4 regions of the Pseudoalteromonas sp. PAST1 genome follow, and region 4 is predicted to be linked to each of the others. Evidence: predicted binding sites of a transcription regulator. Region 4 holds the regulator's gene; each other region holds the start of a gene.
What was found. Region 4 encodes LexA, which represses DNA repair genes until DNA is damaged. Its sites were predicted from a motif close to TACTGTATNNNNATACAGTA; they were not measured.
Positions count from the first base shown of each region.

Region 1: a site for LexA is predicted at 3,813-3,832, ahead of L1272_RS06890 (YebG family protein). Genes of this name have one in related genera too.
Region 2: a site for LexA is predicted at 3,503-3,522, ahead of L1272_RS04200 (LexA family protein). Genes of this name have one in related genera too.
Region 3: a site for LexA is predicted at 5,503-5,522, ahead of L1272_RS14430 (SulA-like leucine-rich domain-containing protein). Genes of this name have one in related genera too.

Region 1 covers NZ_JAKGBH010000010.1:46,737-54,580, reverse strand. Annotated here, with positions in the region: gene L1272_RS06905 (MlaA family lipoprotein) at 1-226, shown strand, start outside; gene L1272_RS06900 (EAL and HDOD domain-containing protein) at 290-1,513, opposite strand; gene putP (sodium/proline symporter PutP) at 1,884-3,395, shown strand; gene L1272_RS06890 (YebG family protein) at 3,458-3,760, opposite strand; gene L1272_RS06885 (ComEA family DNA-binding protein) at 4,007-4,300, shown strand; gene L1272_RS06880 (DUF6170 family protein) at 4,328-4,630, opposite strand; gene dsbB (disulfide bond formation protein DsbB) at 4,630-5,148, opposite strand; gene L1272_RS06870 (chorismate mutase) at 5,278-6,429, opposite strand; gene L1272_RS06865 (bifunctional diguanylate cyclase/phosphodiesterase) at 6,764-7,844, shown strand, end outside.
Region 2 covers NZ_JAKGBH010000006.1:38,546-46,389, reverse strand. Annotated here, with positions in the region: gene L1272_RS04230 (hypothetical protein) at 132-572, shown strand; gene L1272_RS04225 (hypothetical protein) at 687-956, shown strand; gene L1272_RS04220 (hypothetical protein) at 1,063-1,329, shown strand; gene L1272_RS04215 (hypothetical protein) at 1,450-1,926, shown strand; gene L1272_RS04210 (hypothetical protein) at 2,056-2,514, shown strand; gene L1272_RS04205 (hypothetical protein) at 2,622-3,146, shown strand; gene L1272_RS04200 (LexA family protein) at 3,540-3,941, shown strand; gene L1272_RS04195 (hypothetical protein) at 4,104-4,859, shown strand; gene L1272_RS04190 (hypothetical protein) at 4,946-5,137, opposite strand; gene L1272_RS04185 (hypothetical protein) at 5,278-6,306, shown strand; gene L1272_RS04180 (hypothetical protein) at 6,318-7,304, shown strand; gene L1272_RS04175 (hypothetical protein) at 7,355-7,844, shown strand, end outside.
Region 3 covers NZ_JAKGBH010000028.1:31,752-39,595, forward strand. Annotated here, with positions in the region: gene fadE (acyl-CoA dehydrogenase FadE) at 1-1,489, shown strand, start outside; gene L1272_RS14415 (DUF6136 family protein) at 1,486-2,580, opposite strand; gene L1272_RS14420 (ATP-binding cassette domain-containing protein) at 2,577-3,167, opposite strand; gene L1272_RS14425 (S9 family peptidase) at 3,317-5,242, shown strand; gene L1272_RS14430 (SulA-like leucine-rich domain-containing protein) at 5,546-5,983, shown strand; gene L1272_RS14435 (YchJ family protein) at 6,024-6,503, shown strand; gene L1272_RS14440 (alpha/beta hydrolase) at 6,500-7,324, opposite strand; gene L1272_RS14445 (alpha/beta fold hydrolase) at 7,327-7,844, opposite strand, start outside.
Region 4 covers NZ_JAKGBH010000015.1:78,084-85,927, reverse strand. Annotated here, with positions in the region: gene L1272_RS09605 (NnrS family protein) at 1-397, shown strand, start outside; gene hmpA (NO-inducible flavohemoprotein) at 418-1,581, shown strand; gene L1272_RS09595 (endonuclease) at 1,696-2,349, opposite strand; gene L1272_RS09590 (VOC family protein) at 2,466-2,819, shown strand; gene L1272_RS09585 (hypothetical protein) at 2,794-3,519, opposite strand; gene L1272_RS09580 (hypothetical protein) at 3,678-4,058, shown strand; gene L1272_RS09575 (PaaI family thioesterase) at 4,066-4,503, opposite strand; gene lexA (transcriptional repressor LexA) at 4,665-5,282, shown strand; gene coxB (cytochrome c oxidase subunit II) at 5,720-6,862, shown strand; gene ctaD (cytochrome c oxidase subunit I) at 6,862-7,844, shown strand, end outside.

The DNA.
Region 1 (7,844 bases), on a different contig from region 4:
AATAACACTAACAACACCTCAAACAATATTAGTGTTTGCACTTAAAGCGGTTGAAGCCCGTGCTTCATTAATGCCACAAGAGAGCCTATTAAATGAGTCGCTAGACCCTTATATCTTCATGAAGGATATCTACTTCCAGCGTCAATTATATGAGCTACATGATGGTAATCCGCCACTAGAAAAAGAACCAGATGACTTTGACGAAGATTTCTTAGAGAATCTTTAAAAGTGTTAAATAAAAATGCCAGCAATTGCTGGCATTTTTATATCGTTAAGGGATGGGTATTCATCAGTCCCCAAACACACTCATTTGGTCATTAGACCAACTTAATGCATCATGGTAAGCGTCCGGTACTTCTTCAGGTTTAAGTCCAAGTTGTTGTTGGATTTCTTTCGCTTTTTCCCAATTTGCTTGCTCATAAAATTTTACCAGCTTTAAATATGTTGCTAATAAGCCTTCATCTTTGAGTAGCGCATCTTTAATTTCAATAGTCAGCGGTAACTTGTTCATTACACTTGGCATATCTTCGTCGAGGATTGCATCCATTAACGACATCATACCCGTTAAAAATGCCATACCAGTATCTCGCATTTTGCCGTGGCTGATTGCCAATAATTCAGCAAACCGAGCACGGGTCAATGAAAGGCGAATTAGTTCGGCTGGCTTATCTGCTGCGACTTGCGCTGCAAATAAAAGTGATAAGAAACGTTTAATTTCTTCACTTCCTAATACAATAAGCGCTTGTTTAATTGTGCTGATTTCAGCGCGACGTTTAAAGGCCGCTGAGTTTGAGTAGCGTAGCAACTTATAAGATAAGTTAACGTCACGTTCAAACACCTCAGTGATTTTTCTGAGGTTTAGATCAATACTCGATGTTTCATATAGAAGCTCGGCAAGAGCCATCTCTGATGGCGGCAAAGTTTTGCTTTGTACCATCTCAGGTTTTGAAAAGAAAAACCCTTGGAAGTAGCTAAAGCCCATTTCTAGGGCAAGCTGATACTTTTCGTATGTTTCAACTTTCTCAGCAAGCAACTTTATGTGTGGATACGGCTTAATAGCCTCGATGATCGCTTTTATTGAGTCTACATCACAAGTTAGAAAGTCAATCTTAATAATATCGATGTAAGGATAAAAGTGTCGCCATACAGGTTGGTGAATATAATCATCAAGTGCAAGTATATAGCCTTTTTCTTTTAGATCTTTAACTAATGCCAGTAGGCGTTTACCTGGTTGGATTGTTTCTAATATCTCTACTACCACCTGCTCTTTACCAAGTAAAAGAGGATAACCCTTTTGCAAGGTTTCTAGAGTAAAGTTGATATAAGCAGGTTTGTTATCCGTTAAATCCTCTAAACCAAAATTAAATTGGCTGCCTTCAATAAGTCGTGACGTTGCTTCATCGCCATCAATATCAGGAAAAACATTGTCTACGCCATCTCGAAATAAAAGCTCGTAGCCAATTAGTTTTTTATCCCTGTCTAAAATAGGTTGGCGTGCAGCGTAAAAATACATAGTCCAAACATGTCCACATCTGTTAATTCATTTACTTCTCGCAATATATTGCATTGTGCCTGAAATAGCATTAGCTAAATGTTCATTTGCGAGGAAAAGTTATTATTTTATTAAGAATTAAAGACTAGGATAATTTGCAGATAAATTCTATAACTTGCGATTAAATATAAGAAAAATGTTAGATAAAAGTTGAAAAATTGAGCTTTGTCATTTATCTGCTTGATTGGAGTTAAGGGGGGTAAGCATGATATAGTCGTGGGTGATATAGGTTTTTACCCCAATAATGTCTTTAAATTAAATAACTTGCGAGTCATTATTCGGATTAAAAGCCAACATTAAACAACTTTTGGAGGCTAATTTGGAAACAGGAATGATAATTTCGTTAGCATTGTACTTCATCGTCATGTTGGGGATTGGGCTATATGCTTATAAGCAATCTACCGACGATGTATCAGGCTATATGCTAGGTGGTCGTAATTTATCACCAAGTGTTGCTGCGCTTTCAGCTGGCGCATCTGACATGAGTGGTTGGCTGCTAATGGGCCTACCAGGTGCAATGTACTTGTTTGGTTTAAGTAAGGTTTGGATTGCCATTGGTCTAGTACTCGGTGCGTGGGCTAACTACTTCTTAGTCGCGCCTCGCTTGCGTGTTTACACAGAAAAGGCGAATGACTCAATCACCATTCCTGATTACTTCGCAAACCGCTTTGATGATAATAAGAATATTCTGCGTGTTATCTCTGCGATTGTAATCATTGTTTTCTTTACTTTATATACCTCATCAGGTGTTGTTGCAGGTGGTAAGTTGTTCGAAAACTCATTTAATATGAGCTACGAAATGGGTCTATACATCACAACAGGTGTCGTCGTGTTATATACCTTGTTTGGTGGCTTCTTAGCCGTGAGCCTGACTGACTTTGTGCAAGGTTGTATCATGTTTATCTCGCTGCTGGCTGTGCCAATTGCGACGTTTACCATGCTTGATCAGCCAGTTATGGATACACTTGCCAATGCACGCTATGACTTATTATTAAGCTCACCAAAAGAATCAGAAATTCATGCACTTAATATGATGGATTGGTTTGCAGGTGGTTCGACTATAGCGATTATTTCAGCAATGGCATGGGGCCTTGGTTATTTTGGTCAGCCACATATTATTGTGCGTTTTATGTCTGTACGTTCAGTGAAAGATATGCCAACCATGCGTCGTGTGGGTATGTCGTGGATGACGCTATCAGCAATTGGTGCTGTGCTAACTGGTCTATTTGGTGCTGCTTATATGCTTGAAAACCAAATGCCTATTGATGATAAAGAAACTATTTTCTTAGTGCTGTCTGAGCTTATCTTCCATCCTTTAATTGCCGGCTTCTTATTGGCAGCTATTTTAGCGGCGATTATGAGTACTATCTCATCACAGTTATTAGTGTGTTCAAGCTCTCTAACTGAAGATTTCTACAAAATTTACTTAAACCGTAGTGCATCTCAAAAAGAACTGGTTTTAGTTGGTCGTATTAGTGTTATCTTAGTTGCCTTATTTGCTATTTACCTAGCTTATGACCGTAATAGCTCTATTTTAGACTTAGTAAGTAATGCATGGGCTGGTTTCGGTGCAGCATTTGGTCCACTGGTGTTACTGAGCCTTTACTGGAAACGCATGAACTTACAAGGGGCTATTAGTGGCATGGTTGTTGGTGCAGCAACAGTGCTGTTTTGGATATACGCGCCAATTACTATTGATGGCCAAGCATTAAGTGCAATCATTTATGAGATTGTCCCTGGCTTTATTTTATCAACAATAGCCATTGTTGTTGTTAGCCTTATGACGGCTGAGCCGAAAAAAGAAATTACAGACTTATTTGATGAAGTTGAATCGTCACTGTAGTTTTTAATTAAACACAAAAAAGGGCAACGGATGTTGCCCTTTTTTATGATCTAAATTTGCGTTTAGCTTGCCGCTTTTTCTTTTATATCAGCAACGTTATCGTCTGACTTTGCTTTTTTAGGTTTAGCTGGCGCGTCTTTTGCACCTTTAAGTACCGCCATAAATTGGTCTTTTTCTTTTGCCATTTCAAGCGCCAGTGACTCAATTTGTTGCTCGCTTAATGGTACATCAACTTTTTCAAGCATAAGTTCTAATGACTCAGCAATGTCGAGCATTTTGTCATACGCATCAGCTTCTTTCTTAGTAGTAAACGTCATGCGCTCGACTCCGTTTCTTTCTACAACATATTTAACAACAACAGCCATGATTTCTCCTGCATTTAAGCCTGGCATTGCAGCGTAAAATCGCTGCTAAGATTACTGTTTTTATATACAGTAATGCTTCGAGCCTTACTTTGCAAGTAACTTGAGAAAATTTTTATTTAGTAAATTTGACAATACTTTGTGTATTAGCTTTATTTAAAATGTTACCCAAAGTTAAACACAAGCGATGGAGTGAGTGTTGGGTAATCGCTAACTATCAGTCCAAACAAGGGCGTCATGGAGGAAATTATGAAATTACTATCAAGTATTTTACTTGCCGCTACTCTTGCATTACTACCTGCTACACAGGTATCAGCCGAAACACCAACCAAAGCAACACAAGTTAAAATGCAAAAGCTGAGTATTAATAAAGCCAGCATTGAGCAGTTAACTCAATTACCGGGTATTGGTGAATCAAAAGCGAAAGCGATTGTCGAGCATCGCACCAAGCAAGGCTCGTTTAAGTCGCTAGAACAATTAAAAGAAGTAAAAGGAATTGGTGATAAGCTATTCGCTAAACTTGAGGGGAAAATTACTCTATAAATAGCAGGTTATCACCTATACAGGGCGTTATTCGCCCTGTTTAAATTCATTGATAGCCTTGTCTAAATGCGCTAACGCGAACATGTTTTCGATAGGTGCTGTGATAAGAGGGTAACTTAAACCTGCTAACAACAACCAAGGAATAAGCATCCACCCTTCAAAGTAAGCTAAACCTAAAAATAATGGCGCTAAAAAGGCAAGCTTACATACCGATAAAATGATCTTTTTGCTCGGGCTTAAATGAGCTAAAGCAAGAGCAATAATCTGCTGGCGTTGCCTTACTTTAAAGTTTTTTAAAGTAGGGATTTGGCTAGTAAAAAAATAAATCATTATAGCGACTTTTTGCTCACTAATCGGCTAACTAAAACAGCCACAAATACCACTGAAAATGCTGCAAAAATCACTTCCATCCATGCCGGCATGCTCATTGAAGCAAACTGCCAATCGATATTGCCACAATCACCAGTGGCAGCAAAGAAGCTAGGGATCCATTCATGCAAAGGCATAAAACTTGGGAAGTTAGGTTCAAATGCACAGCTAAATGCAAACGGGTCGGTATTGTTTTGCATTGCAATGTGTTCTTTAGCAATAAAGTAACCCCAAATTGCTGAGATACTCCAAGTGGCAAATGCGACTAAGCGAACAACCATACTTTTTGGGTTAATCGCACCAATCACACCCGCTGCAAGTAAGCCTAAAACAGCGGTGCGCTGATAAATACACATGATACATGGCTCAAGTCCCATGTTGTATTGAAAAAACAATGCTGTGACTTCAAATGCGAGTGAAATAAACGCTAGTAATAACCAAGGTGTTCTTTTAGTTGCTAATTCTGCTAACCAATTCATGAAAGATCCAATTTCAAATTGTTTTCAAGATTATGCTTAGACAGGGCTATGGGTGCAAGTATCTAAGATGAAATTATACGAAAAAGGAGTCGACAGACTCCTTTTCATTAGTCATATCTAGGCAGGCTATTACACACTAACAGCCTGCAAAGACTCACTTTGGTAACAGCCTAATACACGTGTGTACTGAGTGTGTTCTTTCAGCTCTTCAAGCGCTTGCTTAACATGTAAGTCATCAAGGTTTGCTTCGAGGTCAACATAAAACACTTCTTCCCACGGATTTCCTGGTACGGGGCGAGATTCTAGTTTTACTAGGTTAATTTGGTGATGTTTAAAAATCATTAAAGCATCAGCCAATGAACCTGCTTGTTGTTTAGTCGCCATGATTAAACTGGTTTTGGTCGGAATTTGTTTCGATACTTGTAGCGGCTTACGGGCGACAACAATAAAGCGGCTGTGGTTTTCGCTTTGGTTTGCAAGGCCTGACTTAATTACTTCTAAACCAACATTTTTGCCAGCTTGAGCTGAGCCGATAGCGGCGCTATTTGCTGTTTCAACCGCAGATTGCAATGCGTGGAAGGTTGAATCACAGGTTTCATGTTGAATGTCACCTAGGCCTTGAATGAAACGGCTACATTGAGCAAAAGGTTGTGGATGAGCAAAAATTTTATTGATATGAGATAGCTCAGTACCTGGCATTGCTAATAAACAGTGCTCAACGCTGTGGGTTACTTCACCTACAATTGATACTTGTGCGTGTTGTAATAAGTCGAATACTTCATTGATACTTCCTGAGCTGGTGTTTTCAATTGGCAGTAAGCCAAAATCAGCCTGTCCACTTTCAACTTTACCAGTGATCTGTTCAAAGCTAGAGCAACCCATTTCAATCACTTTGCCAGGGCGGCGGCTAAAATATTTATGGCAGGCTAGTTGGCTATATGAGCCTTGCCCACCCAAATACGCAACACGATGGCTTTCGCTCATAGCTTCTGGGTTGAGGTTCTTTTGCAGCATGGCTTGCTGGTTTAAAACAGAATCTTCAAGAATAGTTTGAAACACATTATTAATGTAGTAAGCGTCAAGACCTAATGACTTACCATAACTGATTAGTTTTTCCAGAAGTGCTTGTTCGCGAGCTTCATCACGAATTGGTTTGTTATTGGCAATTTTATATTCGACTACGCTGTGGCTTATACGGCGTCTTTTAGCTAGTAACACAAGTAAGTCGGAGTCGATTTCATTTATATCGTGTCGTAACGCATTTAATGTATCAATGCTCATGTTGGTTTCCTCATTCCAAAACAGTGCACAAACAAAAAAGCCTCCCAAGAGGGAGGCTTTAGCTATTCGGTGAAATTATCTCGCAAACAGTTAAGCCTCCTCTATCTAAAGAAGCTAAAAAAAGAAAAATAAGTGCGAGAGATAATTTGTTTCATTGGACTAATGTAAAAATACTTCTATGTAAAGTCAACTGCATAAACATGCTATTTTGGACAAAGCGAAAGATTCCTCAGAAATTTCATTAATCTTCATAAAAAATTTATAAATCTAAAAATGAATCTGGTATATTTGTTTTTGCATAATAAATAATAACAATTATTAATAAGGTAGTCCTGTGGTGTATCGACGACCGCCATCCCGGTTTGGGGTGAATTCATTAAGTATGAAATTGTCGCTGTTAATCTCTGCTATTTGTTTAATTGCAGGTATTTGCGCTGCAGCTTTAATGCTTAAATCAGAAGAAAAACAGCTTGTTTTTGAAGAGCACGAACTTTTAAAGCATTCGAGTGAACGCTTGAGTCGTCAATTCAATCGCTTAATTAACACCAAAATAAATATTGCAGAGCAAGCTAACAATGTCGTTAGTAGTCAGCTACTGCATAATGAGTCACATCTACAAAATAACCGCAGCGCAGATATAAAGTTTGCAGTTGATGGCAGTATTCGCAGCACTTCTGAGGATGGTTTATCAGCTTCATTTATTCCACAAGACCAGTACTCTAATTTTTATAAGCAGCTGATTAACGATTCTGAATCGCTATGGAAAATTGTCTCACCAACGCTTATCCAAGACTTTTTTAATTTTTATTTAATCACTAAAGATAACTTTATACGTATTGCTCCACCTAATTGGGCGCTCAATGTACCGGGCGATTTTGACTTTACCAAAGGCGAGACATTTAATTACGCACAAGCTGCAACAAACCCGAGCCGAGAAGCTGTATGGTCAAAGGTGTATTACGATACTATTTGGCATAAGTGGGTAGTAAGCGTGCTTGTGCCAATCTATCTTGATAACGAATTTTTTGGTGTCACTGGTAGTGATATTGCTCTTGAAACCTTATTGGCACAGCTGCCTATTGGCGATCGTGAGCAACATTTATTAGTGTTTGATGCGAAAGGTCAGCTTTTAGCTCATCCTGATTTAGATAAAACAACGCTTGAGCAATATGGCCGTGAAGGTAAAAAGTTACTGACAGAAGATTTTGTTAATCCTGATCTACAAAAATTAGTGTCTGAAACCATTCGCTTAAAATTACCAGAGTCTGCAAATTCATTTGTACAAGATGGTGAAACCCATATTATCAATATCCGCAAAGTCGAGAACCTTAATTGGTATATTGGTATTTATAAAAAGCGCTCGTCGGCACTTTCTGCGCTTGAAGAGCTAAAAGTAAAGTTCTTTGGCTTGTTTA
Region 2 (7,844 bases), on a different contig from region 4:
ATCAATAAAAAATTAGAATTGGCAATGCATTACGTTATTTGTTAAAAATAGATTTATTAGTACATGCGCGTAACATCGGCAGAAAGATGCGCGACGAGCGCACTATAAAATTGTTATATACCAAGGGAAATATGGTTCAACATTCTAACTCTGTTCAAATAATGGCTTATATTTGTGGAGTCATACTTTTGCCTGTTTATGCGCTAGGTCCTCTATCTATGATTTACTTATCAAGCAATAGAATTGCGGATGGTGATTGGCAAACTTTAATTTTTTTATTTTTCTTATGTAGCGCTTTGGTTTATTTTTGTGGCAAATATTTCTTTCTATTGGTTCGTTTCCTTCGGAGTTTAAAGTTTAGTTTTACCTTCGATTCTAAAGGAATTGTTCTATGTAAAAACGGGCAATCATCATTCTATGCTTGGAGTGATTTAAAAAACTCGAAAGAATATGCTAATTGCCAAATGTATTGTTTAGTCGACTCAAATGGAGAGCACTTATTTTCTATTTGGGAGTATGCTGACAACTATCAAGAATTCCGAGATGCGGCTCTGGTACATATTGGTATATAACATGTAAATTATGTGTGGGACGTCTAAAGCTCGACTGGCGCCTGTTCCTTGCTAATTTTAGCCCAAGCTTAATCCGCCCATTATGTCGGCGTTCTGTGCTCTAACAGGTCAGTGATGGATATACCAATTGAAGATGAATTAAAATCTATTTGTATTGAGATAGTTAACCAAGACTACTCAACTCATCAATGGCTTGAAATAGAGTCGAGCGATATGTTTCAATCTCCATCGTTTGTTGGTGGCTTTGACGCTGATGAAGTGGAGTTTTGCTTTAGTTATTTCGATGAGAATCGCACTGAATTTTGGTTTCAGTTTACTTTAGACCAAGCAAAGTCAATTTCAAAAGGTGAAAGCGTTAAGTTGTCAGGTTTAAAACCTGAATAAAAACACATAACAAGTGCCCAAACCAAAGGACGCAAAACAGCAGGCTGCGCTCCTTCGTCGCTAATTTTAGCCTGCTAATCAAACGTTATGTTTACAGGAGGTTGAGGTGACACACGGAGGAGGTGGGGCATTATACCTACTACTTATTTTGATATTAGTATCTATACCTGTCACCTTGATTTGGCTTTTTCATGGGCAAGGTAATGCTAGAAAGAGGCGTGCTATAGGTTTCTCTCAAATAGCCATTTTCGCTATAGCAATAATATTATTCTTTTCTGGTGTTAGTTATCTTCAAAATATTGGGTTTGTAGCTGGTTTTATAGTCTTAATAGCTATGTTGATCACACCCGTAGTATTTAAAAACAGAGTGTAATATACACCTAGCAAGGCCGTTAAACCGTAGCACAAAACAGCAGGCTTGTGCTCCTTCGTCGTAAATTTTAGCCTGCTATTATGTGCCGTTAACGGCAAGCGTTATATTGCAAGGGGAGCTATGCGTAATCTAATCATTATTTTAGTCGCTTCGGCACTAATATCTTGCGTTGGAATTCCTGCTGAAATTTTAAAATCCAAATCAGCTGAGTATCAATTTCCTATTCTGCCTAGTACCGAAAGTACAATCGTGTATCTAATATCTCCTGTTGCCTACCAAGATCCGAGTGCGTACCAACAAGTAAAAGTTAACGGCATTAATAGTAAACTATACTTTGGAGCCTACAGTTCAATTACATTAGCCGAAGATGCAACTATACAATATCGCTTCAATCACAATTCAAACTTGGTTGATGCTGGTCAATGGAATCAACTTAAAGTAGCAGCTAATAAAAATGAGCTATTTTATGTATTAAAGAATGGTTTATTTACTCAAGTATATAAAGAGCAAGCTATCGCTGAAATTGTAACCATTGAATATCGGTATTGTGAATATAAACCAAAGCCTTGTGAGCCAATGGTTTACAATGCAATATAACAATCGCATTAATGCAATATAACAATCGCATTAAGGGTGGGCGCAAAAAGCTTGGCTTGCGCTCCTTCGTCGATAATTTTAGCCAAGCTTTATCCGCCCTCAATACGGCGTTAGGGTTACAATCAGACAATGAAGTGGACTGAACCTTGGGTTAAATCAATCCAAAATCAAGAAAGATATAGCCTCATTTCAAAAGGGGTGTTAATCAGCTGCCTTATTTGGACGTTGGCTTTCGTTTTTTTGGCAGTTGTAAGTCTGTTGACTAAAGATGACTTTATCAATCATCTGGTTAAAACTATTTGGATTGCGCCTGTAGGAGGTTTCATTTTAGCTTGGGGCATGTATACGATCAGGTGGCTGTCACCAGTGAAAATTGATTCGGGCCCCAAAGGTCTTATTAGAATCAAAGCAGATAATATAACTTCGATACCTTGGGAGCTGATATCTTCGTATACTTTTATTGTTGACGGCATAGTTTTTAAGTTTACAGATGATAGTGAAATTACATTTTTATTACCTAAAGATATAGATCGAGATTTAATAGCAAAAGAACTTGAAGCACACTCAATCAAAAAAAGTGCTTTATAACCTTAACAAGGTAATTAAATCGAACACAAAACATCAGGCAGTGTACGCTCTAAATTGCCGCCTGCTACTTTGTTCCGTTTATCACGGCGTTAGGCATCAAGGAAAGTATGGACGATAATATTAAGGTCGGAGATTGGGTCAGAAGCTATGGTTCAGGGATATGGAGAGTTCATCGAATTCTAGAACTCAATGATTTTGATATTCAAAGTCAAACTAACAAACCTAGAACTGTTGTTTTCTCTTCACGCTTTGTAAATGACTCTTATGAGCGTTCCTTTGTAACAGAATGCTGTGATTCAACATTTGTTTATCATTTGCAACAAGCTGAGCTCGATTCATTTATCAATCTGAATATTGATTTATATACTAAATTCAATGCTTATAAACCAAAATCCATTAACGCTATCTACAACGCAAAAATAAATATTCCAGTTTCAAAAAGTAAATCAGAGTTGGAAGATCTCTTAATTAGTTACCAATCATTATTTTTAGAGCAACTCTTTTGTCAGTTGCATTCTTCAGGTTTAGCATCAAGTGATAATAAAGGTTGGACGGCACAATTTGTAGCTAAAGATCATGAGGCTGTTGATGGTAAATTAGTGTATAGCTTTTCAACGTTATTGACGTTTTAGATTTTATAGAAACTAAGAATAGTATGTAAGTTTTTGATAGGGATAAGGAAAAATGGTCGGCATAGCAGGATTTGAACCTGCGACCCCTGACACCCCATGATTTTCTTCAAAATTAAGTTAACCTATTGAAATTGTGTAATATTACAAATAAACTACTGTTTTTTTACACAGTAAAAAGTGCATTTTTTCTCATTTTTATACTTTTGTAAAATCAAGCGGTTAGAGTGCTTATTACAAATACAATTCTCAGCTTTTTTATAAAGCCCTTCCTAAACAACATATTAGAAAATCTAATTGTGTAAGTCTAAGCTCAAGCGACTTCAAAATTCACTTTCAGACACTTAAATTTTTCACTATACTGTATGTGTGTACAGTGTTTTGGTTTTATTACTTATGTTCGTTATCCCAATTTATATCGAAGCTGGTATTACAGGCTTTGAATCTCCAGCTGCTCAATACAAAGAATTAGGCCTTTCGCTTGATCAGCTATTGATTAAGCATCCTGATGCTACCTTTATTGGAATGGCTTCAGGGCAGTCTATGCAGGGAGTAGGAATATTCGATGGTGACTTACTGTTAGTTGATAGGGCGGTGGATGCAAGTACAGGTGATATTGTTGTTGCTAGTTATAATGGTTGCTTTGTATGTAAGATTATTGATAAAGACAATCGTTTGCTGCTATCAGCCTCTGATGCGTTTAAGCCAGTGTATGTTTCACCAGAGGATGACTTTTGCTTAGAAGGTGTAGTAACAAGGAGTATTAGGCTTCATAAGCCTTGTGCAGAATTTTCATAAACTAATTAAAAGTTTAGGCTTGTAAAGAAACATAGATAGTTATATTTTTTAATAATTACAGCGAGGGGAGCGATCGTATTAAATTATGTTTTATTATTACTGATATCTCGCCGGAAATAAAAAATGCCTATGTGAGGTGTTTAGTAATTAAAAAAGGTACCTATGATTAAAGAAAATTCTGCTTCCAGAATACTCCACTTATTGAAGAAAGCTGATGAACATCCAGATAACGTCAAAGTATATAAAGTTTGGGCAGATGTCTTTGATATTGATGAAAAGAATCAAAACAGACTTAATATGGAAATATCTAGATGTTTAATGTTGTTGCAAAGTGAAATCGATATCATTATTGAAAATCTTAACTTTAAAGTTGAGGATGAGTTTGGATGCAGGTCATTACTCAACAGCATCTCAGATGTTTTAGCTATTCATGCGTTGATGACTGATTGGAAGAGTCTAAAAATAAAGCTAACTAGAGAGGTGTTTTTGAGCCTTGGTTATTGTAGAGCAATGCTTCCATCGGAAGAAGATTCTATAAATATTCAGGATATAGAAGAGATTCATCGTTTAATTGATTCTTTAAAAGAGTTGTTAGAAAACTCAAATTTACCCCCATACACAAGGTCAATCATACATGACCATATTGATGGAATAATAAAAGCTTTACATGAGTACAAGATAAAAGGAGCCTCTTCTCTTCAAACAGCGATGAATACAATTGTAGGCGATATCATTTCAAAGGAAGACGTCCTTAAAGAATCTAAGGAAAGCGAAGAAGTTAAGTTACTAGGCAAAGTTTTGAAGAAGACTAAACAGATTACTGATAATGCAGTAAATACAGAAAAATTTCTGTCGTCTGCAGGTAAATTAGCGAACTATGGTGCTAAAGCACTGGAAATAATTAACGACGTTATGTAGTTAACTATTTTATGAGCTGTTTTTTTGAACAGCTCGAACTACCAAAAATTTCTAAGGGTTATTTTTAAATCTTTGACTTAGCTTTTTTACGCTCTAATTCTTCTCACACTTCGTTTTATCTTTTCTATGTTTTCTGATAGCACCCATAGCATGCCTGCTAGGGTGTCTTTATCCATTTTATCAAAGTGATCTTCAATACATAGCGCGTTGATTGCTGCTTCTGCTTGGTAAATATTTTTATCGAGCTCATTTTTTAGTTGTAACGCCTTGTTTTGCATTTGTGATTTCCTAATATTTTCGATGAGGAAAAGATACAAGTGATTTTGTAAGTTAAAAAGTGAAAATAAGTACGTCCTATGGTACAAATTACGTCCTGAGATTCGTATTTGGCTATTACTTGATTAAAAGGACGTAGTAAATGAACCAAATAACACCAGAAAAATTAAGAGCTTTGCGTAAAAAAATAGGGTTATCAAGTCAACAAGCAGCTGATAGTGTTTATAAGAACCTAAGGTTATGGCAAAGGTATGAGGCACCAACCTCCGCAGGTAGTAGCTTAAGAATCCCTCCTGCAACACTTGAACTATTCTGCTTAAAGCATGGATTACCATATCCACCAAACAAGCAGGGGAAGTTAGGGAAACTCGTGAGTTTTTACGGCGGTCAAGGGGGGGCTGGCCAAACGTTACTAACTATTGATTTATGTACTGCGCTTATTTCTGATGGTTATGAGGTCCTTGTTGTTTCAGACTCTAGTGGATGTGCTGTATATGGAGATATGTCTGCGAAGCATAATTATCCCTTTCCTAGAACAATAAAGATTGATACACCAATAAATGATCATATCGGTTTATTTAGTTTTCCTTTTACAACTTCTGTAGAGTCTTTAGTACCGACCCTTGAAAATTATGATTTCGTTTTTCTTGATTTGAGTAAGGCATTAGCAGAGCAATATTTTGATACTTTAAAGCCTGATTTAGTAATAGCGCCAGCTAAAATAAATGAAGATAACTTTCGTAATAGAACTGCTTTCAATAATTTAAAGAGGCTATCAAGTAGATTAAAAGAGAATAAAAATGAAAAGACTAAATTTGCGCTATTAATGGTTGCTGTATCCACTGACTACTCATTTAGGCCAGGATATTATGGTTTGTTTGATGAAAATGCTGATGACTATGAAGAGGTTAAGGATTGTTTTTACAAACAACAAGAACAAGACCAATTAGAGCAAGAGGAATTATTAGAACTTTTTAATAGTTTAAATAGTGAACCTAACATGCACTTTATGAATAGCTATACCTCTGACACTTATAATAATTATATAGAGGGATATGATAAAGGGTATAGTATCTTTAACAAAGCGCCTAACTCACTTCCCGCGCATGAACTTCGCAGTGTGAAAAATGAAATATTGAGATTGCTTGGCATACCACAGAAATTAAAATAAGGATGTTAAAAATGAGTGTTCAATTTGAATTAGAAAAACCTGTTATCTACGCTGATATGAATATTTTCAGATATGTGGGAAGAGGTGATATTACAATAGTCGAACCTGAAAGGTTTATTTGGGTATATTCGCATGTACATTTAGATGAATTACATCGAAATTATCAAGAAGAAACATTGCAAGGTATATGTGACTTAAAAGCAATTGAACTTTGTGAGGTAATAGAAAATTACAAAGCAACAGGAGATTTGTTTCTCTCTTCTTTTAAAGACCCTTTCTTAAGATATGAAGAATATCTCCGTTCTATCGAAGGGTATGAAAATACTGCTGAATATTTCTTTGAGTTTATGATGAAAGCTTACGGTGCTGATAATTTTAAAAGTTTAGAAAGGACGCCTGAACAATTTAGAGCAGAAGTAACAAAGCTAATAGATGATGTTCCAGATATTAATTTACGTAATGACATGCAGAAAGAGGTCGAAGAAGTCGCAGGAAAATTAGATTGTAATATTCAAAAACATATGAAAGAACATAATCCAATTGATAAAACGCGAAATGCCTTAGGTGTCACGAGTGTTAAGCGTGAAAAATTAAAAGAGTCAGCAAGTGTAATAGATGATATTTGGAACTTAGTTGAACCCTCAATGGAAGGCTCGCTCTCAAAGAATCAATTTTTCGGTTTTGAGCCAATACCAAACATATCTGAAAGTTTAAATCATACACAGCACTCATCTATTCAAGCCGCTTACATGGTCCTGAATATTTTAGGTATAAACCCAGATAAGGGTATGGCAAAAAAAGAGAAAATTAAGAATGTTTTTTCTGATTCATGTCATGCAGGGCTAGCTTCATATTGTCAAATATTGTTATCGGCAGATCGTGGAATCATAAATAAGTCCAAACATTTATACCAATATTTAGGATGCGTAACACATGCTACACTTTTTGAATATAAAAAGGGTGTCAGCATCGATATAGTCATTGAAGATGCAAGTTAAAATTTTATAAATAGATACTAATACAGTTAACTTTAACTAAAGGGATATTTATGTCTGATTCTAACGGTAACAAATCACCTATATTTTTTTTAACAATACTTATAGCTCTTGCTCTTTTATGTGTTGTGGGGACTTACTGTATATGGTCAAAAAATTTGGGCATCGGGTATGGCGGTACAACAGAAACATGGGCTCACTTTGGTAGCTTTTTTGGGGGTGTTTTGGGCCCCATTCTTTCCTTTTTCTCTTTTGTGGGCGTCATCTACACTATTTATTTACAATCTAAAAGTAACAAACAACAGGCTCAAGCTAATAGGCAAACTGCAGTAGCCGCAGAGTCATCAGAGAAATTGGCTGAGAAAAACATAAAAGAACAAGAAAAATTACATTTAAATCAGATTAGTTATGATAAACAGAAACGTCTTTTAGATATTCTTCTACGCTCAATAGATAGGGTAGAAACAGCGGGGGAAAATGCTGTATTAGACTTAACTACAAAAGATGATAACAATGATTCAAAACTAGGGCCTTATTTCAATA
Region 3 (7,844 bases), on a different contig from region 4:
AATTGGCCGTCGTCACTTCCCGCTAAACGTCCCATTCCAAAATGGTCCTACTCGCGGTAAAGACATCTTCGTACCACTTGATTACATCATTGGTGGCCCGAAAATGGCTGGTCAAGGCTGGCGTATGCTTGTTGAATGTTTATCTGTTGGTCGTGCAATTACATTGCCGTCTAACTCAACAGGTGGCATTAAAACAATTGCGCTTGCAACAGGCTCTTACAGCCGTATTCGCCGTCAATTCCGTTTACCAATTGGTCAAATGGAAGGTGTTGAAGAATCAATGGCAAAACTTGCAGGTTACGCATATAGCTCTGATGCTGCAGTGAGCATGTCTACAGGGGCTGTTGACCTTGGTGAAAAACCATCGGTTGTATCTGCGATTATCAAATACCACTTAACTGAGCAAATGCGTGAAGCAACGATTCACGGCATGGATGTTCATGGTGGTAAAGGCATCATGCTTGGTCCAAACAACTACTTAGGTCGCGGTTACCAAGGTGCGCCAATTGCAATTACCGTTGAAGGTGCAAATATCTTAACGCGTAACATGATCATTTATGGTCAAGGTGCAATTCGTTGTCATCCATTCGTGTTAACTGAGCTAGGTGCTTGTGCAATTGAAGACCGCGAAGAAGCGCTTGCTGTATTCGATAAAGCATTAATGGGTCACGTTGGCTTTACTATTTCGAACCTTGTTCGTACTAAGTGGTTAGCATTAACAAATGCTCGCTTCACAAGTACACCATACAAAGACGAAACAGCTGAGTTTTATCGTGTTGCGTCACGTTTCAGTGCATCATTAGCATTAATGTCAGATATCAGCATGGCGGTATTTGGTGGTTCATTAAAACGTAAAGAGCGTATCTCTGCACGTTTAGGTGACTTACTAAGCTACTTATACCTTGTATCTGCAACGCTTAAACGTTACAACGACGAAGGCCGTAAAAAAGAAGATTTTGCGCTTGTTCAATGGAGCTGCCAAGATCACCTTTACCACTGCCAACGTGCACTCGCTGACTTAATCAATAACATGCCATCTGCACCACTACGTGCGATGCTAAAAATCATGTTATTCCCATTCGGTCGTCCAGTACGTAAGCCTACTGATAAGCTTGAGCACAAACTTGCTCACTTATTACAAGTACCAAGCGAAACTCGTAACCGTTTAGCTAACTACATTTATCTTAAAAACGAGCCACTTAACCTTGTTGGTCGTCAAGAGCAAACGCTTAAAGACATCCTTGAAGTTGAGCCTCTGTTTGACAAGGTATGCCGTGAAAAAGGCGTAAAACTGCCTTTCTTCCAGCTTGATAAAGTAGCGCAAATGGGCCTAGAAGCAGGCATTTTAAGCCAAGCTGAAGCCGACAAACTAGCTGCTGTTGAAAAAGCCCGTCTTGACGTTATTAACGTTGACGACTTTGACCCAGCAGACTTAGTTGCAGGTAATGTTGCCCGCGGCGAGAGCGATAAAAAAGCAGACGCCGCTTAAGCTAGCAAAACAATTCCAATTGTTATGAAAAACCAAACCAGCGCAAATTGCGCTGGTTTTTTTTGCGCTAAATATTGCTGCAATACACACCACACTGCCCCAATAGGGATGTAAATCAAGTTAGTGCCAAGCATGCTTATAACGACAATGAAAGCCACAGAAAAAAATATAAAGCTCGGTAAAAACTGGCTTAGATAAAACGGCTTATCTTGGTTATTGCTTTGAAAGAACAGCCGATATTTTTTAAAAACAGCCAAGCAATCGAACTGCAGCGAGCTTGTTAGCAACACGCATACTGAAAAAGCCAAAGCCAGTACCAAGTCGCTAAAGTCATTACGCACTGCAATTAGCTGTAATAAAGCGAGCAAGCATGCTAGCAAGACTGAACCACGCCATATTAAGCTCCAGCTATGCTGTATAAAGTAACTAAGCCAAAACAAAGCAAGCGAGTGTACTTTTAACTTATGACTTATTCTTACAGGTGGGAGTAAAATCGAACAGCCGAAAATTGCAATAAAACTTAGATAGTATTGCAGTGAAGTTAAACTAGCAGGCAGTAATACCAAGATAGAACTGAGTAATAAACTATAAAAAAGTGCACCTGGCCTATAAAGAACAAATACTCCACATAGCCACTGCAACAGCATAAACAGTATAAAATGAGGCACTTGTAGCCATTGCTTTAACGATAGGTCGACTGCTATTAGTAAACTGGCAATAAGCCAAGCATTACTTAACAGTAGTAACTTGCAGTCAACACATACTCGCCAAGAGGATTTATATAGACTTCGCTGAAATGCCCTATTTTGCTCATTTTTAATGGCTGGTGCCATGGCCCATAACATTACTGATTCAAGTAAAAGATAAATCACTGCTAATTTTGCACCGTAACCAGGTGCTGCATGGCTATCGACTATTTTACCAAGTCCTAAAAACAACAATAAAACCATACCAAGAAAAGCTGGGCCCAGTACCAGTGCAAACAACAAGCTAAAATTCTTTAACTGAGACAGCATGCTCTTGAGGGTGGTCGTATATGCTAAGTATCGAAAAGAAAGGAATGAGAAGTAACTTGCAAAGGAATTTATCATAGTGATGTGCACTCAAAACCGTGCTGTATAAACACCTCTGGTTCGTGGCTTGTAATGATAATTTGCCCATTAGGTTTATTATCAAGGTAGTCATCAAGTAAGGTAAGCAAAAATTTTATACTTGTTTGATCAAGTGCAGCACTCGGTTCATCTAATAGCAAAAATGGAGCTTGCTTTAAAAAAGCAGTTATAAGCTGACACTTCTTTTGATTGCCACTCGACAAAGCACTAAAGCGAGTATTGAGGTGCTCTTTAAAGTTAAATCCAGTAATGAGTTGCTCAGGCATATCTTTCTTTAACGCCTTGCAACTAAGTTCAATAACTTGTCGCGCAGTTAAAAAATCTGGCAGAGCAATACGGTCGCTAGCAATTGAAACAATGTTTTGCGGCGATTTTAATGCTTGATTATTATATAAAACCTGCCCTGATTGCGGCTTTTCAAGGCCAGCTAGCATCATCAATAATGTTGTTTTTCCTCTGCCATTGGCTGCCTGTAAACAAACTCGTTTACCTTGAAATTGCTTATTATAGTTTTCAAAAACGTGGGCTGAAGCAAAGCGCTTATTGAGGTTGTTAATTTCAATCATGTTTATTCCTTTAATAGTGAAAAAATAGTAACACACTCATATCTCTTATTAGTTACATGATTTGTAACAAATATCGAACGGGTAAAACTTGCGTTTAGATTATGAACAGGCAACACTTTAAAACGAAAAATTAACAAGGAATAATTACAATGAAACCGAGTTTTCAACTAGCAGCTGTTGCATGCGCACTTAGCCTTGCACTTGCAGGATGTTCACAATCAACCCCATCAACTAGCAGCACCGAAAGCGTGCAACAAAGCCAAACTGTTAAACAGTATGACGCTGAAACCTTTTTTGATACAACCTCAATCATGGGCAGCAGCTTTTCACCAAAAGGCGACAAAATACTCGTTAGCAGTGACGAAAGCGGTATTTATAGCCTATACGAAGTAGATATAAAAACCGCCAAAAAAACCCGCTTAACAGATTTTGAAGACAGTACGTATGCTGTGGCTTATTTCCCTAAAGATGAGCGCGTACTATTTACTAAAGACTCTGGCGGTAATGAGCGTTATCACATCTATGTTCGCGAAACAGACGGCACAGTTAAAGATCTTACGCCAGGTGAAGAAACCCGTGCAGGATTTGCAGGCTTCACAGAAGACGGTAAACACTTTTTTATAACCAGCAATCAGCGTGATGCTAAGTTTATGGACCTATATCGTGTTGATGCTAATAGCTATGAAGTAACGCCTGTTTATCAAAATACCATGGGGCTAGATGTCGGTGCGATCAGCCCTGACGGCCGCTTTATTGCTTTATCGAAAAACAATTCGAACAAAGACAGCGATGTATTTATTCTCGATACGCGTAAAAAAACACTGAAACCAGAGCTCATTACCCGTCATGACGACGACGCTAAATATGGCCCAGAAACCTTCTCAAGAGACAGTAAATCATTATATTACTCAACCGACGCCAAAGGTGAGTTTGCAGAGGTGTGGCGCTATGACTTAACGACCGGCGAGCACAGCCCTGCCCTCAAAGATGAGTGGGATGTGAGTTTTATCTACTTCTCTAAATCTGGTCGTTATCAAGTAAGCGGTGTTAATGCTGACGCAAGCACTAAAGTGTCGATAATTGATACCACCACAGGTAAAGGTATTGCCATGCCATCGCTGCCAGCTGGTAACTTACGTGGTGTGAACTTTTCAGCTGATGAAAAGACCATGGCGTTTTATTTAAATTCAGATACCTCACCAAGTAACCTATTTGTTTGGCAACTCGGAGAATCAAAAGCTAAACAGTTAACCAACACATTAAGTGATGCAATTAATCAAAATGACTTGGTTGAAAGCACAATTGTGCGCTTTAAAAGCTTTGATGGTTTAGAAATCCCCGGGGTTTTATATAAGCCTAAGCAAGCTAACAGCAACAACAAAGTACCAGCTTTAGTTTGGGTGCACGGCGGTCCTGGCGGCCAAAGTCGTACAGGCTATAGTGCAATGCAGCAGCATTTAGTCAATCATGGTTATGCCATTTTTGCAGTTAATAACCGTGGCAGCTCAGGCTATGGTAAAACCTTCTTCCATTTAGATGATAAAAAGCATGGCACTGACGATTTACAAGATATTGTTTACGGTAAAAAACACCTGCAAAGCCTAGATTGGGTTGATGCTGATAAAATTGGCATCATGGGGGGCAGCTATGGTGGCTTTATGACCGCCGCAGCTCTTGCCTTTGAACCTGAAGAGTTCAAAGTAGGCATTAATATATTTGGTGTAACAAACTGGGTTAGAACCTTAAACTCGATTCCACCATGGTGGGAAAGCTTTAAAAAGGCGCTGTATGATGAAATGGGCGACCCAGCGACAGACGGTGAACGTCACCGTGCCATTTCGCCACTATTTCATGCTAAAAACATCACCAAGCCATTAATGGTGATCCAAGGTGCTAACGACCCTCGAGTTTTACAAGTTGAAAGCGATGAACTTGTTGCCGCTGTAAAGGCAAATGGTGTGCCTGTCGAATATGTATTATTTGATGATGAAGGCCATGGTTTTACTAAAAAAGAAAACCGCATAAAAGCCTCAAATGCATACCTTGAGTTTTTAAATACCTACTTAGATAAATAGCAAAATTGCAAAGATAAAGAGCCGGTATGATGCCGGCTTTTTTTATGCAAAACACCTGTATAGATTCAAAATTTTACAGTTTACACAGTACTGTATAAAATACTGTATATCTTTACTGGTAAATTTTTCACCTTTTCCAATCATCAAAATAAAACCGTAAAGCACTGTTTAATAACAATTAAATTATTTTGACTAAAATTAAACTGAATCATTGGTTAAAAAATAGCAAAAAAGTACTTGCGCAAAAACACTGTATAAACTACTGTATACACATACTGTATAAACAACCAGTGAGTGAAAGTTATGTTACAGCCAATTACCTTAAGAACAGTTAAAAGCTACCAACAAGATAACGACAAAGCGTCTGTTAATTTAATTCAAATTGAAGACGAAATTTCAGCAACTTTTGAGCTGTTAAAAGTATTGCATCATTACAATAGCCAAAATGCATGGACACTATTAATTGCTCCTGATCATGTTCCTAGTAAAGCCTTACTAGATTCATGTTCGATTGATACCAGCAAACTTCTTGTGATCAGACAAAAACATTTAGTTAATCTTGAGTATGTTCTTAGTTCAGCATTACATAACGGTAATTTTGCTGCTGTGATCACATGGACAGATATTGTAAACAATCATCAACTTGATTCGATGAACTTAAACCTTGAGCAGGCATCTGCTAAATTTTATTGTTTTACAAAAAGCGCTCAATTAAACAATTTAGTACCGCAGCCACAATAGGCTTGTTAAAATAACAATTTATAGTTTTAGGTAAGTTGTTATGACATCACTCACACACTCCCTTTGTCCTTGTGGCAGCGAATCGACTTACGAGCTTTGCTGCCAGCCTTTTCATACAGGTGCAAGCCAAGCTGATACGCCAGAGCAACTTATGCGTTCTCGTTTTAGTACTTACGCACTAAAAGATGCAAAATATGTATTTAGTACCTATGCACAAAGCCAGCAAGCCGCTAACCCTGTTCGCGAAATTAAAGATTTTGCTAATAGCTGCCGTTTTACCAAGCTAAGTGTTTTAGATACTGAACATAACGAGCAAGAAGGTTTTGTAGAATTTAAAGCTAATTACTTTTATCAAAACTTGTATTGTGAGTTACACGAGAAGTCGCGTTTTATTAAAGAAGATGGCCTATGGCGTTACCTAGACGGTGATATAACGCCAGTTGCAGATATTAAAATAGGCCGTAACGACGAGTGCCCTTGTGGGAGCGGCAAAAAATATAAAAAGTGTCACGCTCTTTAGTTACCATTAACCTGGTAAATCCAGTCTAAGGCTTGGGTAATCGTTGTTGGGAATGCGGTTGCATGGCGTGCCTGAGGAATAACAAATAAATTTGTTATAACCAGCGCGCCGCTTTGTTTATTAATTTTAGCTGCTAATTGCCTTGCGCCCGACACCATTTTTTCACCTTCGCTTTCTTCAAGTTCACCCACTGCGATGTAAACTTTTGTTGTGTTGGCAGCTGGTTTTACAGCCATAGCTAATATTGAGTTTTCTTTAAACCACACTGAAGGACTGCCGATAATATAATTTGAAAAAAGCGAAGGCTCAGTGAATAAGGTATAAGCCGCAAATAAACCGCCAAGTGAGTTACCGACTAACGTACTTTTTTGGGTTGTTCTGTAGTGAGCCTCAATATGAGGCAATACAGTATGTTTTAGGTAGTTTAGATACTGACTTGCTCCGCCTGTTTTACGCTGCCAATTTTTATCTTCAAATGGCGTATAGTCATAAATACGGCTATTGAGCCCAGATACACCTTTTTGATATCCAACTGCAACGATAATTACCTCCTCTATAGCCACCGAATTCATCATAAAGCGACTAGCACCAGAGGCAATTGGCAAACTGTAGTTTGCATCTAACAGGTAAACAACTGGGTGGCGCTTCTGGTTCTGCTTTTGGTAGCTGCGTGGCAATTTAATCGTAATGGGGTATTCGTTTTTGGTATGTTTATCTTTAAGTAACACAGTATTAGTACGTGGCAAAGTAAACGGCTCAGCATTGCTTACAGAGCTCACACTCAAAAAACTGATCACAATAACTAACAGTAAATAAGGCATAGTTAATCCTTTAGCCACTTCTTAATTGGTAACAGCCACTCATCTTTTGGTTTATAAAATGCGCCATGGGAGAGCCCTGTATTAATGCTTATTTCTTCGAACTTGGTTACGTCACTTCTATCAATTAAAAATTGGCAAGAGCCAACCTGATCTGAGCGCTCAAAGATAGAATACACTTTGCCATAAGCCTTAACTGATGTGTGATTTTTTATAAGGCCTGCACAACCTGCCAATATAATTAAGTTAATATGTGTACGTTTAAGTTCATTAGCCGCCAGGATCGACAATGCCCCGCCCCGTGAAAAACCAACCAAACTAATGTTCGACTCAGCAACACCGACACTGATCAATGCTTCAACATCTGCAGCGAGTTTTTTCGCAAACGTAAATGGCTCAGTACCTTTTGGCCTGTGATAGGCAATTAAATGATAGCTTTCATCTGCCAGTGCTTCTTTTACAGCCACAAAATCATAAACCCCAAAGGTTTTGTGAACAGGCTTAGGGTTTGTCCCTTCAACGA
Region 4 (7,844 bases):
TCTAAAAGTGCCTTTGCTATGGTCATTACACGTGGCTTATTGGGCTTTATCGGTTGGTTTAATACTCGTCGCGCTGAGCTATTTCAGCCCAGTTATCTTATTCAAAGATGCGCTTCATCTGATCACTGTTGGCACCATAGGTGTGATGATCATCGCCATGATGGTACGTGTCTCTCATGGTCACACTGGGCGCGCATTACAAGCCCCTGCGTACATTAGTTTGGCATTTGTACTCATTGTGATAGCTGCCATTGTACGTTCGTTACTTCCCGTTTATTTAGGTCATCACCTTGCATGGCAGTTAAGTGCGTTGCTGTGGGTTGCTGGCTTTAGCTTATTTTTATTTCATTGTGCGCCCATCTTAGTGAATCGTCGTGTTGATGGTCGCCGCGGTTAATCTCTCCAATAGGAAAAACTATGTTATCTGAAAAAACGATCCAGATTGTTAAAAGTACTTTGCCGTTGCTTGCACAAGCAGGCCCTCAAGTGACTGAGTATTTTTATGATCGTATGTTTAGCTACAACCCAGAGCTTAAAAATATTTTTAATATGACGCATCAGCAATCGGGCTCTCAGCAATTTGCGCTATTTAATGCCTTAGCTGCCTACGCGGCAAATATTGATAACTTGGCAGTGTTAAAAGGTGCGCTTGCGCGCATTAATCATAAACACACCAGTTACCATATTTTGCCAGAGCATTATCCTATTGTTGGTGGACATCTGATTGCGACTTTAAAAGAGTTATTGCCAGAACAATTTACTCCTGAGGTCGAGTATGCATGGCGTGAAGCCTATTCATTATTAGCGGATGTATGTATCAATGAGGAGATGTCGCTATATCAAAAAACCAAAAAGGCACCGGGAGGTTGGTTTGGTACTCGTACTTTCACAATTACAGAAAAACGTATGGAGTCATCGCAAATTTGCAGTTTCATATTAACGCCTGCCGATGCAAAGCCTGTTGTGGCGTATTTACCGGGCCAATATTTAGGAATTAAAGTAACGCCAGCAAACAGTGAGTTAACGCAAGTTAGGCAATACTCTTTATCACAGCAAAGTAATGGCCACAATTACCGAATTAGCGTGAAAGAAGAAGGCTTGGTATCTAACTACCTACACAGCTTAACTGAGGGGGATGAGGTAGAAATTTACCCACCTGCAGGCGACTTTGTGCTTCGCGAAATCGACTCGCCTGTTGTATTGATTTCTGCGGGTGTTGGTCAAACCCCAATGATGGCGATGCTCGAAACACTATTAAGTAATCAACCTAACCAGTCAATCCATTATCTACATGCTTGCGACAGTGAGACGCAGTTTGCCTTTAAAGAGTATTTAATACAGCAACAACAAGCGCACGCTTCATTACATTGTGTTACCTGGTTTAAAGATGGCAAGGGGGGCGATTTTGCGGGCTTGATGGATGTAAACCACATCGCTGACAGCTTACCAATAAGCAAAGGTGACTTTTACCTGTGTGGCCCTATTGCCTTTATGGCAATGATCAAAGAGCAGCTGCTAAGTATTGGGGTTGCAAGTGAACGCATTCACTACGAGGTGTTTGGCCCTCACCAAAGCTTATGATGTAAAAGGCGCAGCTTGAGCTGCGCCTTTTTTGTTAGTTAACTTCGCGCTCTAGATCAGGAAGTGAAATACGGAGCTCTTTTTGTACTTTAGAAGCCCATAAGAATTTCACTATTAGAGTAACTTACGATTGCTAATTTCAGCTATTTCAAGCTTTTGCCACGATTCAAATAGCTTGCGTTGTTTGTCTGATATTTTTAAGCCATAGGTTTTTTGCATATAAAAATAGGTATCGGCTATTTGCTTTCTTGCATAAATGGGTGGCTCAAATACGCGCTGCTTAAAGTCGATTTTTACAGGGCATGCTCCGTAACTTGCACTTGATGTTGACACCATGCCGTAGCGAAAGTTTGAGCGGTCAGCATTGATCTCGCCTATAGCAGGGGCAAGGTTATTAATGTCGGCTTCCATTTGACGGAATTTCGCACTGACCTTTTTACAGTTTTTACGACCGCCATCTTGCCAGCATTGTAATTGATGACCAAACTCCCAGGCAGGCACAATGTGCTCCCACTCTATTCTTTTTGCGCGGGCATTCTCTTTTCCTGAGCGGGTGACAGGATTTCTAGGAATATAACCACACGCATCAGGATCTGGCACAAGTTTTTTACCTTGGCGCTTTATGTCGCAGCCACAATATAAGCTTTTACTGTTGCTTGGTAGATTCTTAATTAAATGCTTTTTGGCACTGTAAAAGCTCGAAAATTCTTTAGCGGATATAGGAAAAGTGAAAATAAAACACAGGGCTAAGTATAGAAATAAACGCATATCCATCACATCAGTGAACTACAGGAAGCGCTATTTTAGAGCGACTATTCTAAAAATGAAAAGTTTTTCAACTCAGCTATAGTTGTTAGGCCGTTTTAATTAAAGGAATTACAACTATGTTATTAGGTGCCTTCTCAGTGAGTTTAAATGTCAAAGATATTCGTGCTTCAAAGCAGTTTTATGAAAAGCTAGGTTTCAACGAGTTTGCCGGGGAGATAGAACAGCATTGGCTAATTATGAAAAACGGTGAACATTTAATTGGTTTGTTTCAAGGTATGTTCGACAAAACCATGCTGACCTTTAACCCAGGGTGGGATCAAAATGCTGAAGCTTTGGATGAATTTGCAACCTTTGAGCAATTAGCTGCACAATTTCAGCAACAAGGATTAGAAATACAAAAGGCCGGTGACGCGAGTTTTATTATCACCGACCCAGATGGCAATCCTATTTTGATTGACCAACACGTGTAGCTGGCTTTTTACGTTTAATTCGAACGTTTTGTAGTAACAAGAGAACTCCTGTAATACAAAATAGTACGCTGGTGGCCGAGAAGCTGATGAGTAGTGGATTGTTAAAGTTCTCACGCTCATCATAATCCATAATGTGTAGCATCCAGAAAAAGTCGAAAATGCGCCACAGGGTGCTGCGCACAGTTATAACTTTACCGGTTTGGCTATCTAAATATAAGGTTGTTGTTAACCAATCATCGAAGCTAATTTGCCAAACATTGGCTTTGTGACCGACTTCTCTAGGCCCTTTTGTTAATAACTGCGCTTGCGTTATTTTTGCGTCAATAAGCAGGTGAGCTTGCGCATTTTCAATGATTTGCGCTTTACTCGGTGCAGGCATTTTAGCACCTGTTCTGCCATCAAAAGTAAACGTACCGTTAGAGGATGTAACTTCTATAATCGGGGTATTTAAAAAATGGCTATATTTAATACCTTCGATTTGCTCAAATTGCGCTGTTATTTTATCAATTGAAGCAGGGTAGTCCGACAATAAAAATGGGCTACTTAAACTGCGATTAGCCAGATGCTTACCATGCACTTTTTCAAGTGGTAATGAGCTCATCACAAGCCCACCTAAAAGCCAAAAAAAGATCTGTAAAGCAAGTAAATAACCAAGCCATTTATGCCCTTTACGAGCATACTTAAACAGACGTTTATTCATTATTACCCCGTTATTATTGTTATGTGGGCGCTATTTTAGGTTGTTTAGCTAGATTGCCAATGCGGCATAATGTCGCGTTAACTGTATTCTAGATTTGGTATATATACAAAACTGAGTTAAAGTTTCAGTCGATATCAATAGAGGGTAAAAACGAGAGTATGTCGGAAATTCAATTTTTAAATGTAGATCTGGAGCTTGAATCAAAGCACGATATTAGTGCGCTTGTTGCTGATTTGAAGAAAAACGCCATGGTTTTACATTATGACCAAGATGAATACCGCCAACTAGCACGTATTGAAGCAACCGCAGATATCAGCTCTCCAGATAAAGCGATTAACCAGCTTTGCGAGCTTATTGAGTCTTGCTCGCGCAATGCATTAAAACAGTGGTTATCGTGCTCAAAGCGTACATTTGATATAGGCTTTGAATCAGGTAATTCGCCTAAATGCTTTAACCAACCCCTGCATGCCGATACCTTGTTACGTATCTCTGCAATTGGCGCAGGGATTGAAATTACTATTTATCCTGTCGAAAAATAGCCTGAATTTATCGCTCTACAACAGCTGCGGTCATTCTTGATACGCAGCAAAGCTCTCCTGCGGCATTGGTAATTTTAATATCCCAAACAGAAGTTCGCTTACCTAAATGCAACGGTCTTGCTGTTGCTGTTAACGTTCCTTTGCGTGACGCTTTCATGTGGTTGGCATTAATTTCTTGGCCAACAGCATAGAACTTATTGAAATCAATCACGAAATTGGCTGCATAGCTTGCCACTGTCTCTGCTAATACAACGTTTGCTCCGCCATGAACCATACCCATAGGGTTATGATGCTCAGGAATAGCAGGCATAGTTGCCATTAAATAATCATCACCAATTTCAGTTACCTCAATGCCCATAGTTTTCATTAAAGTGCCTTGACCGGTGATCCCTTGTTCTAGCTCTTTGCAAAGCTCTAACGTGATTGGGTGGTGCCAAATACTCATTGTGTTTCCTTAGCCTGCTAATTAAAGCTAATACCTTATGGCATCTTTCGGTGTGGTTCAATGTTAGTTTTGTAGCAATATGATGGGGTTAATTTAAATTTGCGATTTTCAAATAACTGTATATACTCACAGTTAAATGTACTGTATGGAAAACCAGTTGTATGCGCCCATTAACTAAACGCCAATCGCAAATTTTAGAACTAATTAAAGTCTTTATTAAAGATACAGGCATGCCACCTACGCGTGCTGAAATAGCTCAAACATTAGGTTTTAAAAGTGCCAACGCTGCTGAAGAACACCTAAAAGCACTGGCTAAAAAAGGCATGATCAAAATGAAGCCTGGGGCGAGTCGCGGTATTCAGTTAATTGAAGAAGATGAGCCAGAGCAACTAGGCTTACCTTTAATTGGCCGTGTTGCAGCTGGTGAACCTATTTTGGCGCAAGAGCATGTTGAAAGCCACTGCCAAGTTGATCCTTCATTATTTAAACCTGCAGCCGATTTCTTACTGCGTGTAAATGGTATGAGTATGAAAGACATTGGTATTATGGATGGCGATTTGCTTGCAGTACACAGAACACAAGTTGCTGAAAACGGGCAAGTAGTTGTAGCTCGAGTCGATGAAGATGTAACAGTTAAGCGTCTAGAAAAAGCGGGTCGCAAAGTACTTTTACACGCTGAGAACGAAGAGTTTTCGCCTATTGAGGTTGACCTTGAGCATGAGTCGTTCAACATCGAGGGGTTAGCGGTAGGTGTTATTCGTAACGCTGACTGGATGTAAACGTTCCCAATTTGGTGCGTCAAATTGACTCAATTTGGTGCGCCACTGAAATTTTACTACTTAATTAGGATTTGTGAATCCTTACTCTTCATTTAAAGCCTTATATGGCGCAGTTTTCCTCTCTTTTTATATTTCGTTTTTACTCCTAAACATTAAATAACGCGCTGATTATAGTTGTTATTTCTGCACCAAAATAAACATTTATTATCATTAAAACTTGCTTATTGGTCATTTTTTAACTAATTGGTTAATACACTGTATTAACACCTAATTAATAAAAAGACACAAAAATGTGCGAGGTGTTAGACAGGGGGTCGGTATCATAAGTGGGTCAAAATGATACGTAGTCGCTCTGAACAATAAGAAAAACGAATGGGCACCTTGCTGTATCGCCTTTTCGCTTTGCGTCTTGCAATAGCATCTAAAGGAGCCGTCACATGGGTAAACTGCGTTACGCCTTGTGGCTTATATTGTTTGCACTTCCTGAGCTTGCATTGGCAAATAGCCAATACAATATGCGTAAAGGGGTGACCGATATAAGTAATAATGTTTATGAGTTACACATGACGATATTTATTATCTGCTGTGTAATCGGCATCATCGTATTTGCGGTGATGTTTTGGGCTTTAATACACCACCGTAAATCCAAAGGGGCCAAGCCTGCCCAATTTCATGAAAGTACAAAAGTTGAAATACTTTGGACTGCCATTCCATTTGTCATCTTAATCGCCATGGCTGTGCCTGCCACAAAAACCTTAATTGCCATGGAAGATGCCTCTAAAGCCGATATCACCATTAAAGTGACGGGCTCACAGTGGAAGTGGCATTATGAGTACATGGGTGAAGACATTGCCTATTACTCGATTCTATCTACTCCTAAAGATCAAATAGACAACCAAGCAGAGAAAACTGAACATTATTTGCTTGAAGTAGATAAACCGCTAGTACTTCCTATCAATAAAAAAGTTCGCTTTTTAATGACTTCAGACGATGTAATTCATTCATGGTGGGTGCCTGATTTTGCGGTTAAAAAGGATGCAAATCCTGGGTTTATCAATGAAGCGTGGACACGTATTAACGAGCCAGGCGTGTACCGTGGCCAATGTGCTGAGTTATGCGGTAAAGATCATGGCTTTATGCCTGTAGTGGTGAAAGCTTTACCTGAAGATGAGTTTGCTAATTGGCTTGCAGATGCTAAGCAAGAAAAAGCCAATGCGGCCGCAGCGGATGCTGCTTTGCTTGATCAAACATTACCGAAAGAAGAGCTTATGACCTTGGGTGAGCAAGTCTACATGGCTAGTTGTGCTGCATGCCACCAACCTACCGGTATGGGCTTACCAGGCGTTTTTCCAGCACTTAAAGGCAGCCCCATTGTATTAGGTGATGTAAAAGATCACATAGATATTGTGTTACACGGTAAGCCTGGCACAGCAATGCAAGCGTTTGATAAACAGCTTTCAATCAAGCAACTTGCTGCGGTTATTACTTATAAGAGAAATGCGTGGGGTAATGACACCGGCGATGTTATCCAACCGAGTCAAATTCAAGCCGCGATTGATGCAGCAGCGGAGGCGAACTAATGAGTAATGTTATTAACGAGCAAGCAACTGGGCATGCGCATCACGACCATCATCACCCTGCTAAAGGTTTTAAGCGTTGGCTTTACACCACCAATCATAAAGACATCGGGAGTTTATACCTGATTTTTTCACTCACCATGTTTTTAATTGGCGGAGCAATGGCAATGGTGATCCGCGCTGAACTGTTTCAACCTGGATTACAGTTAGTCGATCCGCACTTTTTTAATCAAATGACTACCGTACATGGCTTGATCATGGTGTTTGGTGCCGTTATGCCCGCGTTCACTGGGCTTGCAAACTGGATGGTACCTATGATGATAGGCGCACCAGATATGGCCTTACCACGTATGAATAACTGGAGCTTTTGGATATTGCCTTTCGCATTTTTAATCCTGTTGGCTTCGTTACTCATGCCGGGTGGCGGTCCTGCGTTTGGTTGGACTTTCTATGCACCACTCTCCACCACTTACAGTAACGACAACACCGCACTGTTTGTATTTGCTGTACATATCATGGGTATCAGCTCAATTATGGGGGCGATTAACGTTATCGTGACTATCGTCAACCTAAGAGCGCCGGGTATGACGTGGATGAAGCTGCCGCTATTTGTATGGACATGGTTAATCACTGCATTTTTGTTAATTGCTGTTATGCCTGTTCTAGCAGGGGCGGTCACTATGGTGTTGACCGATAAATACTTTGCAACCAGCTTTTTTGATGCAGCCGGAGGGGGCGACCCTGTGATGTTCCAGCACATTTTCTGGTTCTTCGGTCACCCTGAAGTGTACATCATGATTTTACCAGCCTTTGGCATTATATCGACTATCGTACCTACCTTCTCGCGCAAGAAATTATTTGGCTACGCGTCTATGGTGTATGCAACTTCATCGATTGCGCTGCTAAGTTTTATCGTTTGGGCACACCATATGTTTACCACTGGGATGCCTGTGGCAGGCGAGTTGTTTTTCATGTACGCCACCAT